DNA from 3 places in the Alteromonas naphthalenivorans genome. Region 3 is predicted to be linked to each of the others. Evidence: predicted binding sites of a transcription regulator. Region 3 holds the regulator's gene; each other region holds the start of a gene.
The links. Region 3 encodes FNR, which switches genes on or off when oxygen is low (the NO sensors DNR and NnrR bind a similar motif). Its sites were predicted from a motif close to TTGATCTAGATCAA; they were not measured.
Positions count from the first base shown of each region.

Region 1 (6,042 bases), 410 kb from region 3:
GTATTCATGTCGGTACTTGCATTACCTTTAGTGCTTCCACCCACCGTGCTCGGCTTTTACCTGTTGGTGGCTTTTTCGCCCCAAAGCCCAGTTGGGGAAGGGTGGCAATGGCTCACAGGCCATCAGCTAGCGTTTAGTTTTGAAGGCTTAGTGATAGGCTCTTTTATTTACTCATTACCCTTTGCGCTGCAGCCCTTGTATAGCGGCTTTACTCAACTCGATAAACGGTATGTTGAAGTGGCGCATTCATTAGGCTTTGGAAAAATAGAGGCGTTTTTCAGCATCATACTTCCTTTGTGCAAAGCGCCGTTGATAGTGGCATTCGGTCTTAGCTTTGCGCATACCATTGGTGAATTTGGTGTGGTGTTAATGATTGGGGGGAATATTCCAGGCGAAACCCAAGTGCTCTCAATTGCATTGTATGAACACGTTGAAGCCTTAGAATATGGCCAAGCACATGCACTTTCGTTGGGGCTACTATTGTTTTCATTTTTACTGCTTACGCTGCTGTATCGCTTTAATGGAAAAGGAGGGCAAGGTTGGAGTTCAATATCTCGTTAGAAAACCGCATTAATGCGAAATCCGCATTACCATCTTCCATGCAGGTAGTGGGTATTACCGGGCCATCAGGTGCGGGTAAAAGCAGCTTGCTTCGTGCGCTAGCTGGGTTCGAACAAGAAGCATCAGTAAGTGTTAATTGGTTTGCTGAAGATGCTAAACCTATTGCTAGCGCAACAGTTAACGCGCATTCAGCAACCAAGGAAATAAACGTAAATAGCGCGCCCATCCGCGTGCGGGTAGGTTTGGTATTTCAGCAGCCTATGCTATTTCCTCATGTAAATGTAAAAGGTAATTTAGCACTGGCCGAACGTCATGCTGGCTCAAAGGCGTTAAAAGTTGAGCATGCTATTGCTGGTTGTGAGTGCGAACATTTACTGCATAAATCAATAGACAGCCTTTCAGGTGGTGAAGCGCAGCGGGTGGCATTAGCGCGTGCATTGGTTAATGGGCCAGATGTGCTGATGCTTGATGAGTCGTTAAGCGCATTAGATGCGGCTTTACGCAGCAAAATCCTACGATTTCTAGTCAAAACCTGTGGGCGCCTAAATATAAAATTGATCATGGTGTCTCACGATGTTCAAGACTTGGCTCTATTCTGTGATGGGCTGATATCTGTTGTTGATGGCGAGGTAGAGGCGACGGGTTCAGTAGCTTACGTTATGGCGAAAATCGCTAGCCAAGGAAGCGTAGAAAACCCCTGTGCCATTTTAGAAGGTGAGATAATTAAGAACTCGGATGATTTTCCTCACCCGTTTACGCGTTTGAATGTAAGCGGCAATATATTGTACGCCAAAGCTACCGTGCAATGTGATAGTAAACTGAATACAAATAATAAAGACGAGCAAGGGTTGAGCACTGACCAGCATCAGCAGCGAGGAAAAATAGCCGTTTTTGCCAGCGAGGTGAGTATCGATACCAATACAAAAGTGAATGTGCCCTCTAGCAGTATCTTAAACGCGTTACCGTGCGAAGTAGTGGAAATTTACCACCCTGAAATACCGCAATCTGAAAACCAGCAACTACAAACCGCAATCGTGATGCTAACTCATGGTAATCAAGTGTTGTATGCCAGAGTAAGCACCTTGTCGATTGAAAGGTTGAAACTTGAACCTGGTTTATCCGTGGTGGCTAGGTTCAAACTTCAGTAGGTTTGCAAAGCGTTTTAAAGTGCAGCGTTTACTATTCCTAGGTACTAACTTCCTAGATCTAAGTTCTCTAGATCTAAGTTTTCTAGGTCTAAATTCCCAGCCTTATATTCCCATTGTCTAAATTGCCGCTGAATAGCGAGAGATATGATGATCTTTATTTAGGTAAGCATCGAACCTTGCACATATTGCTCTTATATAAATGCGAGACTTATCTGGCACACTAATATATCGATCGCGAAGTTCAATAATACCGTCGTCTACTAACGATTTAAGGCTCGTTAATTCAATACAGAAATAGCCATTGAATTTAATATTGTACTTGTCTTCAATATCTTTCTTATCTAAATACAAATTACACATTAAAGACATAATCACGTCTCGACGAATGCGATCGTCTAGGGTTAACGCAATGCCGTTGGCGGTTAGCGGTATGTCGTTGTCCAACCGGTTGTAATAGTCTTTAAGTTGTTTGGGGTTCTGGCCATATGCATTGCCTATTGTACTAATGGCAGATACGCCCAAACCAAGTAAGTCACTGTTTTTATGCGTGGTGTAGCCTTGAAAGTTTCGGTGCAATACGTGGTTATGCTTAGCCATGGCTAGTGTGTCGCTGGGCTTCGCGAAGTGATCTAAACCAATCATTTCAAAGCCTGTTTTAGAAAAACTTTCTACTGCCATTTGGTGCATTGCCGCTTTTTCATCAGGGGTGGCTAGGGTATCTAGCGGTATTTTGCGTTGGGCTGCGAATCTGTCTGGTAAGTGGGCATAGCTAAAAAGTGACACTCGGTCGGGTGACATGGCTTTTACCGCCACTACCGTGGTGCGAAACTTCTCCATAGTTTGTTTGGGCAAACCGTAAATTAAGTCCAAATTGACCGAGGTATAGCCTATGTTTTTTGCATCAAACACTAATTTGGCAATGTGTGCGGTACTTTGAACCCGATTGATAGACTGCTGAACATCTACATTAATATCTTGTACACCAAAGCTAACACGGGTGTAACCTAATTCATTTAAATCTTTTAAGTATTCACAAGTCACATTTCTAGGATCTAACTCAATTGAAAATTCAGCTTCGCTGGAAATAAGAAAGTGTTTCTTAATCAGATACATTAAATAGGTATGTTGTATCGTTGAAAGAAAACTTGGGGAGCCTCCACCTAAATGAAGGGCTACCACTTTCTTATCTTTATAAAGCGATTTTTTCGCTACCATCTCTTTTTCAATGTAGCTAAGGTAATGGTCGGCTTTTTCGTTGTGGCGAGTTACTATTTTATTGCAGCCACAGTAATAGCAAAGCTGTTCGCAGAAAGGGATGTGAATATATAAGCTTATGGTATCGGCGCCGCAGTTTTCAGACGCGCTCTCTAATAACCCTCGTTCACCGACTCGAATTTAAGCGCAGTAGGGTAAGAAGTGTAACGTGGCGCCTGTTGTGCATATTTTGTAATTGTACTTGTGGCGCGATCAATTGGCGAATTCATAGGTATTTTCTGCTTAGTTTGCTAGTAAAGTAGCGAAAGACACTTATACAGGGGGTCTTTCTTTCGTGGTAAACCCATTTCATCATTGATAATAATGCAAACTAGTAAGGTGTTTATTGATCTCGTTCAAGGTTTTGCTCTTAAACATACTCATTATAGTCAGTTTTCCAATTTTGCTAGTACAAGGCCTGCTGGTAAGGAAAAAAACGCTCAAATTACCGGAACCTACCGGTAAAAGAGTGGGTTGCTGCCAGTGCGCTAGCAATGCCTCCAACAAGGTGCATCTTAAAGGCGATGCGCATAGCGGCGTTCCGGTAAGCTGTCAGCAAATAAAGGCTCCCTTGGCGTTGCTTATTGCGGGAGATTCCGCTGCCGCTGGCGTGGGTGTATCTACTCAAGAACAAGCACTGTCTGGCTGGTTAATTAACAGTTTGTCGGAAAACTTTTGCGTTAATTGGGAATTAAAGGCCAAGACAGGGGTTAACAGTACGGATTTGTTATCCATGTTGCAGCGGGCTAAACCCAACCGTGATCCTACGTATGATGCTAATTCAACGTCCCTCTCAACAATCACTTCTACCCATAGTTTCGACACGCCTCTTCAATGCAGATCGTTCGACGTGGCGGTTATTTCAATAGGGGTAAATGATGTAACGGGTTTTACGTCCTTGCGCCGGTGGCGTAGTAATGTCACGCAAATAATCGAAATACTAAAAGCGCGATACCAGTGCAGGTTGGTGGTATTTACCGCACTGCCTCCTATGCACGAATTTCCCGCGCTACCCCAACCGTTACGTTGGGTGTTAGGGCAAAGAGCGAAGTACCTCAATACCGCCTTGCTTAAGCTGGTGAACAAATATCATGGGGTTAACGTACTCACACTAACCTTAAACCCAATAGGTAATGATCAATCAGACAACACGCTCAAATACATGGCTGAAGATGGCTTTCATCCGCAAGTTGCAGGCTATCAATTGTGGTCTAACGCTGTTGTGAAGTTAGTGAACGAAGAACTTGATGAATTGGTCGGTAAAAATAGCAATGTTGGTTGAAGCTGAAAGGTTCACCCCTACAATACATTATTCATTTAGTAGGTGTTTAAAAACCAACAATATTTATGGCTTCGCGCTGGAGGTGCAATGAAAAAAGTAACGATAGATATGGTGTCAGACGTAGTTTGCCCTTGGTGCATTATTGGTTACGAACGTCTACAAAAAGCCATCGCGCAATTAGACGATATAGAAGTAACTATTCAATTTCACCCGTTTGAACTTAACCCGAACATGCCGCAAGAAGGGCAAGATGTTCGTGAACATATAATGGAAAAATACGGGCTTACTCCAGCACAAAGTGATCAAAACCGAAAACAACTTATTGATGCAGGTGCATCGGTTGGTTTTAAGTTTGATTACTTCGACGGCATGCGTATGGCGAATACCTTCAATGCACACCAAGTACTGCACTATGCAGGGGAAAACGGTAAGCAAGAAGCGCTAAAATTACGCTTATTTGCCGCCTATTTCAGTGAAAGAAAAAACGTGAATGATATAGACGTGTTAGTCAACGAAGCGGTGTCTGTGGGGCTAAACGAGCAAGAGGTAAGTGAACTTCTGGCCAATCAAACCTATGCAGATGTCGTTCGAGAGCACGAGAACTTATGGTTGCAACGTGGTATTCAAAGCGTACCTACTTTTGTGATTGGTAATAGCGGTGTTGCGGGTGCACAAGACCCAGAGACGTTAGCGCAATTTATTGTTCAGGCATCTACTGAGCAATGAGTAATCAGCTAATACACCTTTTAGCCCAGTGGCATCCGCTAAAGGATGCCCACCAGTGGGTGCTGGGGCTTATATATAAGACGGAAGGCTCTTGTTACAGGAAAGCGGGGGCTGTCATGTTGTTCAGCAATGCTGGGCATCAACTAGGTGTGTTAAGTGGTGGCTGCCTTGAATCAGACATTAACAAACAAGCCCAGCGGGTAATGCAAGATGGTAAGCATCGTACAGCAGTTTACGATGATAACGATGAAGAAGACATTGCCTTTAAACTAGGTGTAGGCTGCGGCGGGGTTGTACATTTAGCGCTGTTACCTGTAACTAGTGATAATCACTATTTACAGTTACATACTGTGTATTCATATTTGGTGAGCGGGCAACCTTGTTTATGGAAGCAAGAAGTTAATGGCGAACTTTCCTCCTCAGTTAGCGTTTGCGACAACCAGCAAGCGAGTAACAGCGAACAGGCTGACAACACCACTCGTGTGAAGCCTGAAGCTAAAAAAACGGCCGCTTTACTTGATACCCAAAACGGTAAGTGCTTTCTAACAGTACCTTGTGAACCGCCTCCACACCTACTTATTGTTGGCGGTGGATACGATGCCACTTTTGTGGTGAAGATGGCAGTGCAGCAAGGGTGGTCGGTGAGCGTATGGGATCCTAGGCCAGCACAGGCAAGGGTAGAGCACTTCGGTGATGCTAACTTTATTGTCGAGTCGACAGAAGTCGAAGCACTGAATTTGCATGTCGCAGAACACAATATCGATGCAGCGGTGTTGATGTCTCATCACCGACAAATAGACAGTAATGCCTTATCAATGTTATCTCGGTACCCGCTGAAGTACGTGGCCATGTTAGGGCCTATTCACCGTAAAGAAGAAATGTTCGCGTTAGCTGGGGTTAAAGAAAGTGATTTTAAAGGCTTCTTCGCCAGCCCAGCTGGGTTTAATATCGGTGGCGACTTGCCAGAAAGCATCGCGTTGTCGATTATTGCTCAGTGCCATGCAGTACTGGCAAACAAATTTCCGACATTAAAGTAGTTATGTGCAACACGCAGTTTATATACACACTCCT
Region 1 covers NC_015554.1:1,458,654-1,464,695, forward strand. Annotated here, with positions in the region: gene modB (molybdate ABC transporter permease subunit) at 1-561, shown strand, start outside; gene AMBT_RS06320 (ATP-binding cassette domain-containing protein) at 540-1,709, shown strand; gene hemN (oxygen-independent coproporphyrinogen III oxidase) at 1,827-3,104, opposite strand; gene AMBT_RS06330 (SGNH/GDSL hydrolase family protein) at 3,367-4,245, shown strand; gene AMBT_RS06335 (DsbA family oxidoreductase) at 4,333-4,971, shown strand; gene AMBT_RS06340 (XdhC family protein) at 4,968-6,008, shown strand.
Region 1: a site for FNR is predicted at 3,310-3,323, ahead of hemN (oxygen-independent coproporphyrinogen III oxidase). Genes of this name have one in related genera too.

Region 2 (6,042 bases), 260 kb from region 3:
GTGACATAACAACAGGAAAAATTAGCGGCGAAATAACCAGTAGAATGGCTAAGATCATGGCGCCACTCATCATGTTTCCAAACAAGCGTACGGCAAGGGCTAGGGTGCGTGACAACTCGCCTACAATATTGAAGGGCAACATGAAATACGTGGGTTCCGTGTAAGAAAGTAGATATTGTTTCACCCCTTTGTTTTTTATTCCGTAAAAAGGCACAGATACAAATACACAAAAAGCCAGCGCAAGGGTGGTGGATAAGGAGCTACTAGGCGGCTCAAATCCAGGGAAAATAGTCAGTAGATTTGCCATTGCAATGAACAAAAACAATGTGCCCAGAAACCCCATGTAGCGTCGCGGCTTATCTAAGCCTGCATCTGAAATTTGGTCATTGATGGTGATGACTATTATTTCTAAGGCATTTTGCCAGCGTGAGTGGTGATTCTTTTTATTGAGGTTACGAGTGATAAAATAGGCGCTAACCACCAGTATCGCCATAATGACCCACGTAAAAACAAGCGTAGCGCTCATTTTAATTACGCCATATTGCCAATAAATAATTTCATCCGGGCTAAGGTGCATGATGTAGCGCTCCTTTCTCTGCGCCGGTAGGATTGGCGTTATTAGTGATTTTAGTCATTAATATTCTGCCTATCACAAAACCCGCCAAGCAGGCTGATAGACGCCAAATATCATTATTACCCACCCAGTAAAAAACACTGATTGCCGTCCCCATGCGTAGCAATAAGCTACTTAAGAACCATAGCGCTGGATGCGTGGCATTCATGCCTTTTTTTACGGTAAACCACAGGGCATAGAAAAAACAGCAACCTAGCATTGTGCCTATTAGAAAAGGCAAAATAAGTGAGGTTAAACTTAAATTGTCGATGGGTATCATTGCTAAGTAGCTCCTTATTCGTTTTCTTTACTTGTTTTCGTTTTGGGCACAGTGTTTGCCTTAGTGGGAGCTTTAGTGTTGGCCTTCATGTTGACGGTAGGGCTATGCATTGCTGCATACTCTTTGCTAACCCAATTCCACGCAATAAAGCAGCCTAACGTTAACCCTGCCAGCAAAAATATAAGCGTATAAGCGCGAGAATCACTAATACTGGCGTCAAGCCAAATGCCTAATGCAATACCCAACAGCGTGGGAAGTGCCACAGACCAACCCACAACCCCCATTAATCCCAACCCAAACCATACGCCTGGGTGTTTATGGCGCTTAGCATGTAACTTTAATGCCACCTTCTTATTTACATGATGAGACATGCTGTGTGAGCGGCGCGGTGTAGTGTTTTTAGCATTGACAGTTGGTTTATCCATTAAGCTACTGCTTAGACAGTGACGAAAATTGTTTAAGAAACCCGGTTTCCAACTTAGCTAACACAGCCCGCAGGGCTTGTTGCTCTTCATCCAGATGAATAAATTCTTGGGTAACCGCCTGCTGCAAAGTTTCAAGGGATTGCCCACTTATTGCTCTTCTAACGGAAATAGAGACTTGCTTTCCCGTTTTCACTAACACCCCTTGATCAATAGCAACAAATTGAGGCGCTTGGTTATTACATTGATAAGTTAAAATTCCGGGCACCAATGGGGTGATACAATCTAAACGGTGAGGCAGAATGCCAAAACTTCCTGAAGGGGTTTCAACAATCAGATTGCTGATGCCTGAAAGCTGGGCAAATATTTGATTGGGTAAAAGAATATTAACCTGCATGATGTGCCTCATCTGATGCTGTTTTAGGTGCTTTATGACCGCTAATCGCGTCATTAATATCGCCAATCATGTACAACGCGCTTTCGGGATGCTCGTCAAATTCACCGCTTAAAATGCGTTCGCAACCTTCTAATGCTTGTTCGATAGTCACGAACTTTCCTTGCATGCCAGTAAATTGCTCGGTAGTGAAAAATGGTTGAGTAAAAAAGCGCTCTAATCGACGGGCTCTTGCCACAACATTTCGGTCTTTTTTAGATAACTGTTCTAACCCCAACATGGCAATGATGTCTTTTAATTCGTTGTACTGGGCGAGAATATGACGAACCTGTTGTGCTACTTGATAATGTCTATCACCAACCACATTAGGCGTAGCTAGTTTTGAACTTGACTGCAACGGATCGACGGCAGGATAAAAGCCTTCACTAGCGCGTTTGCGTGATAGTACTAAGGTTGCTGATAGGTGAGAAAAAGTATGCACCGCTGCTGGATCGGTAAAGTCATCAGCAGGTACATAGACTGCTTGAATAGACGTAATGGCACCGTTTTGTGTATTGGCGATACGTTCTTCTAAACTTGATAATTCAGTGCCGAGGGTGGGTTGGTAACCCATTCGTGATGGCATTTGGCCCATTAGGCCAGACACTTCAGAACCCGCTTGAATAAATCGAAATATGTTGTCGATGAGTAATAGCACATCTTTCTTTTCGTCATCACGAAAGTACTCAGCCATGGTTAGCGCGCTGTGACCTATTCTAAAGCGGCTTCCAGGAGGTTCGTTCATTTGCCCGAATAGCATAACCATGTTGTCTAACACTCCAGCCTGTTTCATCTCGCGATAAAGCTCTTCACCTTCTCTGCAGCGTTCGCCTATACCGCAAAATATACTTACGCCTTGTTGGTGGCTTACCATGTTGTGGATCATTTCGGTAAGCAAAACGGTTTTGCCCACGCCAGCGCCACCAAATAGACCCGCTTTTCCGCCTCGCTCAAGCGGACACAGAACATCAACGATTTTGATGCCGGTTTCAAATATCTGTAGCTGGCTGGAAATACTAACAAGGGGAGGAGGGGATTGATGAACGCTGCGCCGCTCTGTGTTATTAATAAAGGGTTTGCCATCAATAGCTTCACCAAACACATTGAACATTCTGGTGAGTATTGAAGGACCAACGGGCACTTTTAACGGGCCTTGTGAACTTTTCACTACCATACCGCGAGCTAAACCCTGGGTAGGTGTTAGCGCAATAGTGCGTACTTTTTCTGCCGAGAGTTGAGAAGCCACTTCTAACGTTATTTTACCGTCATTAGCGTAAATGATGGTGTGGATGTCTGGCAGTTGATTAGTAAAACGGATATCAACAATACTCCCTCTTACCGCCACAATAACGCCAACATGCATCGCATCTATTTGTTCTTTGGTTGAATGTGTCACTTGATGCTCGCTCAATAAAAGATGCTATCACACCAATAGAATACGCCGTTTATTTATTGAACAATTTGACCTTTATCAAACATTTTGAATGTTTGATTTAAATTCACACCCATTCAAATATAAATCTACATTGAATTTGAGTATGAACTTCAGGCGGTGATAACATAAGACAATAAGTATGGCTCATGCCTTTGTCGTGAATTTTAGTCGGGTATCTTAATCGGGTATTGGGCCGGGCAATGATACCCCTCATTACCGTTCGCTACTGTGATCGGTGATTAATAGTATCGGTGAACAATGGACCCGTTGTTGGATGGAATCGCTGATGAATGGTACCGTTGATGGATAAAACCGTTGATCAATGAAACTCTTGATGAAATCAGCATTAGTTTGATAATGCTTACTTAATAAATGGAATTAGTAGTATATGAAAGTTTTACCTCTCGTCATCTTATCTTTAGCATGTTGCTCTTGTGCGACTGTGAAAACAATTTCTCCTGACAACAACCATGTTCAAATTGAACATCAAGGTAAGAAAAGTTACTGCGAAGAAATACCTCGTGTATATAGTGGTTTTTCATACAATATATGTTTGTTAAACGGTGAACCAAGCCGACGTGAAAATATCGGTTCTACGTTTGGGAATGTCCCTTTCTTTGTTATTGATGCAGCGTTTTCTATTGTGGCTGACACTATTGTTATTCCATACACCGCAGTACAACAGATAGATAAAGGCAGCATTAACGTTAACTAAACTACACTTTCACTCGCTTCTTTATCGTTTAGCTCCTCGTGTAAAAATATTCAACTTTACGTAAAGGCGATGGTAAGACGTCCATCGCCTCCGCTAAGGTTGATTTTACCAAGATGATAAAATGGAACGCTTGTTATGAATATTAATGCGACATTGTTTGGGCAAGTTATTGTTGTATTTGCTTTACTCATGGCTGCGCTTGGCTATTACTTAGGGAAGCGAAAAACCCAATCGCCTAATCTTACCGCAGTCGTAGCGTTCTTTTCTGCACTCGTGCCGCCGTTAACAATTATATTGCTAATCGTACTGGTACTAAAAAACGATGTGAAAACGTCAAAAACATAACCTTGGATTAACGAAGCATGCCCGCTAAAGCTTTCGTTTAGCGCAATTTAGTAGCACCAACTTATACGCCCATTTCTGAGCTTCTAGATTACGCCTAGAAAGACTACACCTAGAAAGGCACGCAACATATCTCGTTACACCTCACTCTTTGTCAGCAAAGCAGTTATTGTCTATTCTGCTTTTAAGCTAATTGCACCGGGCGTGTCGCTTTCAATTCACCTAGAAGCATCTATAAGCGGCTCAAACTGCGTCACATACACGTGGGAATGATGATGGAAGAAGTTATTGTAGGGGAAGTAGCCAAAGGTCTCTTCAGGGCAGCTGGTTACCTAATTATTGAATTGTTTTTTTGGACAGTTTGCTATTGGGTAGGTTGGCCTATTTGCAAAGCGGTCACGTTTGGCGGATACCCAAAACAAAATAATCTACGGCGCTCAGAAAGTGAGAACGGACGGGAAAGTGAAGGCCGAAATTTTGGTGGCCGTAGTAGTAATCAGCACAGTAATGCATGGTGTGCATTGGTGGGTCTTGCCGTCGTTGTATCAGCTTTCTTGTTCATAATAACCCACTTTTAATAGCCAACAGTTATGCCAGTTACCGTGAATTAGGTATTTATAAGTAAATAACCTGCGACATTGAACAGGTTACATGTAATGCTTTGAACATTAGAACAATGACCTACCAGAGCTATTATGAATTTAGATAAATCGACAAAACGCATTGCTAAAAGGGTAAAGAAAGGATTTCAAGGCTACCCACAAATTACTTTAACGTATTATGGCGAAACGCCTGATTGCGCAAACGAAGTAGTGATGGGATTTATTGCCGAAGAAGGCGTTGCTCCACAAGAGCAGAAGTTTGCCAGCAAGACTGATGCAAGAACCGATGAAACTATTCAAACTACATTACTTAAAGTTATTGAACGGGCCGACGCAAAAACGGTAACAGAAGCCGAAGAGATTGTGGTCAGAAAATAGCGCCTGTTTAGCAACGCTGCAGTTTATTGAGAGCCTTACATAGACGTTAGTAAAACGATTTAAGTAGAAAGTCACCAATATAATTCACCATGATAATTCACAAATAGCAGCAAGCAGCGAGCCCACTTAATGGCATTCACTATTTTTTAATGGCGTGTTTTAAATTTTAGCGTAAAGAAAAACACCAATAAATAACAGCTGAACGAAAACCAGTAGGGCAGTGAGGCATCTATAGCATAAAGATATGAGCCTAAAAGCGGGCCTACTGCGAACCCCAAAGGCGGGCAGGCGCCAGCGATGCCTGCTACCGCACCTTGTTCATCTGATGATACCGCTACCGATACCCCAGCCATAAACCCTGGCCCCGCTATGCCTAACCCCAAACCCAATACGCACATGGCTGACATAAATTGAAGTTTAGTTTCACCAGAAGCTAAGATAGCAAACGCTATCATCATGATGGGCATTGAGAGCCGTAATAAGGTGAAAGGGCGAAGCTTTAATCGAGGAATAACCAGCATTTGAACCAACAACGCAGATGCGGCAGAAATCATTAAACTGAAGCCTACAATTTTGGCGGTATCGGTGCTGTTTAGTCCGAAGGTGTCTTGAAACCGAAAGGCTATAGTTTGCTGAACGATGGCAAAGCCCATAAACAACAATACGCCTGCTACTATTAATGGGAATATTCTAGGATCAGTGTATTTAAGCTTCTTGGGTGCTGAAGTATGTGTAGGCTTAGGCAATACGGGCAAAGAGTACATGGCTAATACCGCGACGGCAACGGTTACACCCACAGAAAAATAAAGCGGCGTAAGTAAA
Region 2 covers NC_015554.1:1,600,269-1,606,310, forward strand. Annotated here, with positions in the region: gene AMBT_RS06895 (F0F1 ATP synthase subunit A) at 1-577, opposite strand, end outside; gene AMBT_RS06900 (ATP synthase subunit I) at 567-893, opposite strand; gene AMBT_RS06905 (AtpZ/AtpI family protein) at 908-1,318, opposite strand; gene AMBT_RS06910 (F0F1 ATP synthase subunit epsilon) at 1,323-1,712, opposite strand; gene atpD (F0F1 ATP synthase subunit beta) at 1,702-3,111, opposite strand; gene AMBT_RS06920 (YceK/YidQ family lipoprotein) at 3,572-3,898, shown strand; gene AMBT_RS06925 (hypothetical protein) at 4,034-4,243, shown strand; gene AMBT_RS06930 (hypothetical protein) at 4,516-4,818, shown strand; gene AMBT_RS06935 (hypothetical protein) at 4,936-5,220, shown strand; gene AMBT_RS06940 (MFS transporter) at 5,367-6,042, opposite strand, start outside.
Region 2: a site for FNR is predicted at 3,210-3,223, ahead of atpD (F0F1 ATP synthase subunit beta). Genes of this name have one in related genera too.

Region 3 (6,042 bases):
CCGGTAAACGAAATGCCGGCGCAACGCACGAAGTCGCGAAGTTCCCAAGCCTATCTCGCGCGACTTATACTTATATGCGTAACCTGAATAGACACGATGCCTATACCGATTTGCGAGAAATCAGAGAGCGGTTAAGAGCAAATCAAATCCCCATTACTGGCGTAGCCTTGGCAGAGGGATTAATGAATTACTCTGAGCGCGGCGCGGCCTATGTAGACGAATTACAAACCATGATCCGGTTTAACCAGGAGTTCTTAACCGAATGAAACGTATAGCATGCGCGCTTATAGGCGCATTACTCACCTCAAGTGTTGCCGCTGAAACGGTGAATGTGGAATACAGCCGTTTTTATAGCCACGTAAAAAAACTGGATAATGAAGACACTCAAGCTTTGCAATTCGCTTTTGGTTTTCTGCGTGTTGGTGAAGGGCGGTTATGTGAAATTAATAACGCTGAGATAGTCACTGACAAACAAACTATGCCATTAGAGGTTAGTGATGAGTACCGATTCACTGTACCAACGGAAAAAGCGCTAAAATTGGCAAATGCCTATATCAGTATCGATTTAACTGAAGCGGCTAATGTATGTGATATGTCTGTGCAGCTAGAAACAAAAAGTGAATACTTAACCGCCAGTTATACAAAAGAAGAGCTGAATTTTATCTATGGCCAATATGAAGCGTTCTTCAATGAAATGGGTAGCTTTTTATCGTTCTTAATGCCAACGGTGAAAGGGTTGATGTTGCAATTTGATGATAAAAATCTGGATTATATTACCCCAGAAGGCCTGCATATTAATAACGGCATACTTCACTTAGAACAAAGTGAAATTAACGAAAATAAAGGGCTCACACTACCGAAAGCCCCACTTCGTGTTACCGCTATGGCATCAAGCTAATAGCTGATACTTAATTTGCTCAGCAATACGGGTGATGGTTTCTTCACCCTTTTCACATAGCTCTTGTGCGCGGTGAAATTCCATAATACCCACGTCGGTTAGTTGGGGCTCTATCAGAATATCCGGCGGATCGCCCGCTAAACGAGAACGTGTCACCCTTGCTTGAAGTATTTCTAACGAACTACTCATTACACTTAAAATCCCTGGAGGGTTACCTTTAGGGACTTTATTTGGTGGCGGCGAAATTGTTTCTTCTATGGCCTCAATAGCGTCGCTAGCAACGCCTTCGTTTTGCTCGCTATGTTTACTATCGGTTTCACTTTCAGTTTCCGTTTCTGCTTTTTCTTTACCATCAGGTGAGAACCACTGCTTAAGCACGTTTTGGCTTTTAGTGAAAAAGTCTTCGGTTTTTCTTTGGTTTTCTTCGTGATCGAGTCGTAATTTTTCAAGCCTAAGGGGCCTGAAGTCAGCATTAAGGTTCACGGCAATAACAAAGTCTGCACCAAGCTGACGACACAGGTTAACAGGCACTGGATTAACCACCGCGCCATCTACTAACCAACGATCGCCATGGGCGACTGGGGCAAATAGGGCAGGAATAGCACACGAAGCTTGAATGGTATTGCCAATCTCGCCGGAACTAAACACTACCTCACGACCTGTGTACAAATCGGTAGCCACAGAGGCGAACGGTTTTTCCATTGCTTCGTAGGTTGGGGCACAAAATTCGCTGGCAAGTTTATCAAACACTTTTCGCCCGCTAGCAATACCGCCCCTACGTAAACCAACGCCCATCAAAGCAAGTACCTGCCAATCTGACAAAGAACAAGACCACTCTTTAAGGCCTTCTAACTTACCACTAGCGTAAGCGGCACCAACATAGGCACCAATAGAGCAACCTGCCACCACGTCAATTTTAATACCCAGCTTTTCTAATGCTTGAATAATACCAATGTGGGTCCAACCTCTTGCGGCACCCGCACCTAATGCTAGACCAATTTTCATTTAGTTTGATTCCATCAAATTGATAACGTGAACCGTGTCGTCAGTAGGCTCACTGGGTGACTCGAAGCTGGGCGGATCGAAACCAATATCACCATCTTCAACCGGCCCGTTCTGTGTAGAGATGCCTTTAAAGTCGTGCAAATTCTTGTCGACCAAATGTGACGGCGCTACATTTTGAAGCGCACTAAACATTGACTCAATACGCCCAGGGAAACGGCGATCCCAATCTTGTAGCATGGCCTTTACGTTCTGACGCTGCAAATTTTCTTGAGACCCGCACAAGTTGCAAGGAATAATAGGAAATTCTACGGCATCAGAATAACGCTGAATGTCTTTTTCAGTACAATAAGCAAGGGGCCTTATGACAATGTGCTCACCATTATCGCTAACCAGCTTTGGTGGCATTGATTTAAGCTTACCGCCATGGAACATGTTTAAAAAGAAGGTTTCTAGCATGTCGTCACGGTGATGGCCAAGGGCAATTTTAGTGGCGCCTAGCTTTTTGGCCGTGCTGTATAAAATACCGCGACGTAATCGAGAACAAAGTGAGCACGTGGTTTTACCTTCAGGCACTTTATCCATAACAATAGAGTAGGTGTCTTCTTCTACAATTTTGTACTCTACACCTACACTTTCAAGGTATTCAGGAAGTACGTGCTCTGGAAATCCTGGCTGCTTTTGATCAAGGTTAACCGCAATAATGTCAAAATGAATTGGCGCAATGCGCTTTAAAAACATAAGAATATCAAGCATAGCGTAACTGTCTTTGCCGCCAGATAAGCACACCATGACTTTATCGTTGTTTTCAATCATGCCGAAATCAGCAATCGCTTTGCCTACATTTCGACGAAGTCGCTTTTGTAGCTTATTAAAGCTGTATTTTTGTTTGTTTTGAGACGCGGTTAACGGAGCGTCCGCACGGTTTGTGCCTGCACTGTTCATATCAATAGCTTTGTTACTGCGAAAAAAACCATTATACAGTAATCAAGTAAAATTGAATGTGCGAGGTTCAGATTTTTTAAATCTTGTTGGCCCTCTCTTCTAACAAAAAACAATAGCGTTTAAAGCTATAGCGCAAAGATAGCAAACAGTGCCGACAGGCTGTTTATGAACCTGTCTGAATTACCGTGAAAGGGGCGAAATAAAGCCGTCTGGTTTTATTGCCAGTACATCACACACAAGTTCATCAATAACATGTTCTGCGGTGTTACCTATGAGAGCCGCAGAAATACCTATTCTGCCAACCGTACCTATGATAACAAGTTCAGCGTCTATATCTTGGGCTATCTTTGGAATGACTTTTTCAGGAAGGCCTTCCTTCACATAACAGCGCTTACTATCGATAGCATACTTCTCGCTGTGTGTGTTCATCTCAAGTTCGTGATGATGCTTTACCGCGTTGTTGTAAGTGTCTGGGTCAAACTCAGGAACTTCAATAGCAATATTTAGCGGCGTAGCTGGGTAGCTGTTTACCAAATTTACGTTACCGCTGAGCAGCGCGGCATAATCGTTAGCAATCACCGTGATTTTGTCGTTAAGTAAGGCATGCTCGTCGTCTTCACTGCCTACATTTACCGCGGCAATAATTTCACCATTTTCAGGCCATTCATGATCTTTAACCAATAATACGGGGGAGGGACATTTTCTAAGTAGATGCCAGTCTGTAGGAGTAAAAATAACAGAAGCTAAATCGTCATGGCGCTTAGTTGCTTTTACCACTAAATCTATACTGTTGTCGATGACATAATGCACCACAGCTTCAAAGGCACGGTTGTTCCATTCCACAACTATATCTGTTTTAGAAAAACCTAAGTCGTCTAAAGTTTTTTTCAACCATCCAGCATGTTCTTTAGTGACCGCATCACGCATGGCTTCACGATCATCAGGGCTAAGCATGGTTGTCATATCGTAAGATAAGTCGTAAACCACCAGCATGGCGGTGACAGAGGCACCTGTCTTTTTGGCAAGTTCATATGCACGGCTAAGCGCAGGTTGGGTTTCTCTATCGGCTTCAATAACCGCTAAAATACGCTCATACTTAATCATAACCCCTCCAAACATAGTCAGAATTTTGGTTGCTACAATTTAAGTGTAATACCTATTTGCTATTACGTAACTTGTTTTAGATCAAAAGCTTTGAAGATTAGCTATTACAGGCGATATTAGGTGCAACCACAGACGTTAAACGTTGTGACATCTCATCAAAATCTAAAATAGTGATGAGTTTACCGTCCACTTGGATAATATTTTCTTTTTGAAAACGGCTTAACAGGCGGCTAATGGTCTCAATAGTTAGACCAAGATAGTTCCCAATTTCATTTCGAGTCATGGTTAGGTGAAATTCTTTATTTGAAAATCCACGTTCTTCGAAACGTTGAGAAAGCTGAGAGAGGAAATACAATAGACGTTCTTCCGCTGAGCGTTTATTAAGCAACATCATGAGATCATGATCTTGTTTAATTTCCGCACTCATAAAACTCATTATTTGATGTCTTAACTTAGGAAATTGAACCGACATTTCATCAAGCGTTTCATACGGTAATTCGCACACCATGGCGGTTTCTAATGCCTGAGCATAACTTTGGTGCTTATTTTCCCGTAAGGCATCGAAGCCGATAATATCGCCAGGGAAGTGAAAACCTGTAATCTGCTCTTCACCATCTGAATTGGTGACGAAAGACTTAAAAGAGCCCGTTCGTACTGCGTAAAGAGAGTTGAATTTATCTCCCGACTTTACCAGCAAATCACTCTTGTGAAGGGGTTTCTTTCGCTCAATAATATCATCTAAAGATTCAATCTCAGTCTTGTTTAGCGCAACGGGCAAACACAAGTGGCTGAAACTGCAATTTTGACAATGAATTGAGAATTGGCTTCCTTTGCTCATAGGTTCAAACTATAAATAGGGTCGACTTAATATTAATCTTACTCTTTTGTTTATGAAATTGCTGCATAAATTAAAAAGAGAGCGTAAATAGCCACTATTACGGAAAAGCATTGTCTTACCACGGGGTGCCTAAAACCAGCTATTAGGTACTGGCTACCTGCGCTTGCAGCTAACAAAGTGGGCAGAGTACCTAACCCAAAAAATAACATGATGGCAGCGCCGTCAACGGCCGACCCCGATGCTAATGACCACGTTAACGTGGAATAGACCAACCCGCAGGGTAGCCAGCCCCATATAAAACCATAGGGTAGTGCATAAACCGGGCTTTTGAATGGAAGAAATCGTTTAGATATTGGCTGAATAGCTTTAAATAAGCCGCGTCCCATAGCTTCAATATAATTCAAGCCTTGCCACCACTTTCCCAAATAACACGCTAATAGCAGCAGCATAACGCCACTAATCAAAGATAAAACGGGTTTAGCAATAGGCACAAACTCGGTGGCCATTTGGCCGACAGCGCCTGTAATAGCGCCGGCTAATGTGTAGCTGAGGATACGGCCAAAATTATAGGCAAGGGTGTAGGGTAATGCCGGTTCATTACTTGGCGTTACTGTGCGTAGTGCGGCAACAATACCACCGCACATACCCACACAATGCACGCCGCCAGCAATTCCAATGAAAAAAGCAGAGAATATATTAATCTCTGTCATCTGTTTCTTTGCGTTGTTGTAACTGCTTTCGCTGCTCGGCTAGCTTCTTTTCATCACCTGATAAATCATCATCAAACAAAATGCTGTAGCCCTGTCTATCAAGATCTTCAAACTGATTGGTTTTTACCGCCCAGAAAAAGATAACCAGTGCCAGCGCAACAATAATAATAGCGATGGGAATTAAGACGTAAATGATACTCATATTATTTACTTAATAACCTCGTTGAATTGGTGACCACAATAATACTACTCAGTGACATGCCAACCACGGCCATCCAGGGAGAGAGTAACCCCGACACTGCAAAGGGTAGAATGATAATATTGTAACCTACTGACCATGCAATATTTTGCTGAATTTTACGTTTTGCCTGTTTCGCCACAGAAAATAAGGTTGGCACCGATAGCAAGCTGTCTCCTAGCAAAATAACATCGGCGGCTGTTTTGGCCACATCTGTGGCGTTTCCTACCGCAACCGCCACATCTGCGCTAGCAAGAACAGGGGCATCGTTTATACCGTCGCCCATCATCATGACTTTGCGACCTTG
Region 3 covers NC_015554.1:1,864,068-1,870,109, reverse strand. Annotated here, with positions in the region: gene AMBT_RS08060 (glucosaminidase domain-containing protein) at 1-266, shown strand, start outside; gene AMBT_RS08055 (DUF2987 domain-containing protein) at 263-898, shown strand; gene AMBT_RS08050 (patatin-like phospholipase family protein) at 890-1,903, opposite strand; gene ttcA (tRNA 2-thiocytidine(32) synthetase TtcA) at 1,904-2,845, opposite strand; gene uspE (universal stress protein UspE) at 3,026-3,949, opposite strand; gene fnr (fumarate/nitrate reduction transcriptional regulator Fnr) at 4,047-4,787, opposite strand; gene AMBT_RS08030 (sulfite exporter TauE/SafE family protein) at 4,838-5,497, opposite strand; gene ccoS (cbb3-type cytochrome oxidase assembly protein CcoS) at 5,484-5,699, opposite strand; gene AMBT_RS08020 (heavy metal translocating P-type ATPase) at 5,701-6,042, opposite strand, start outside.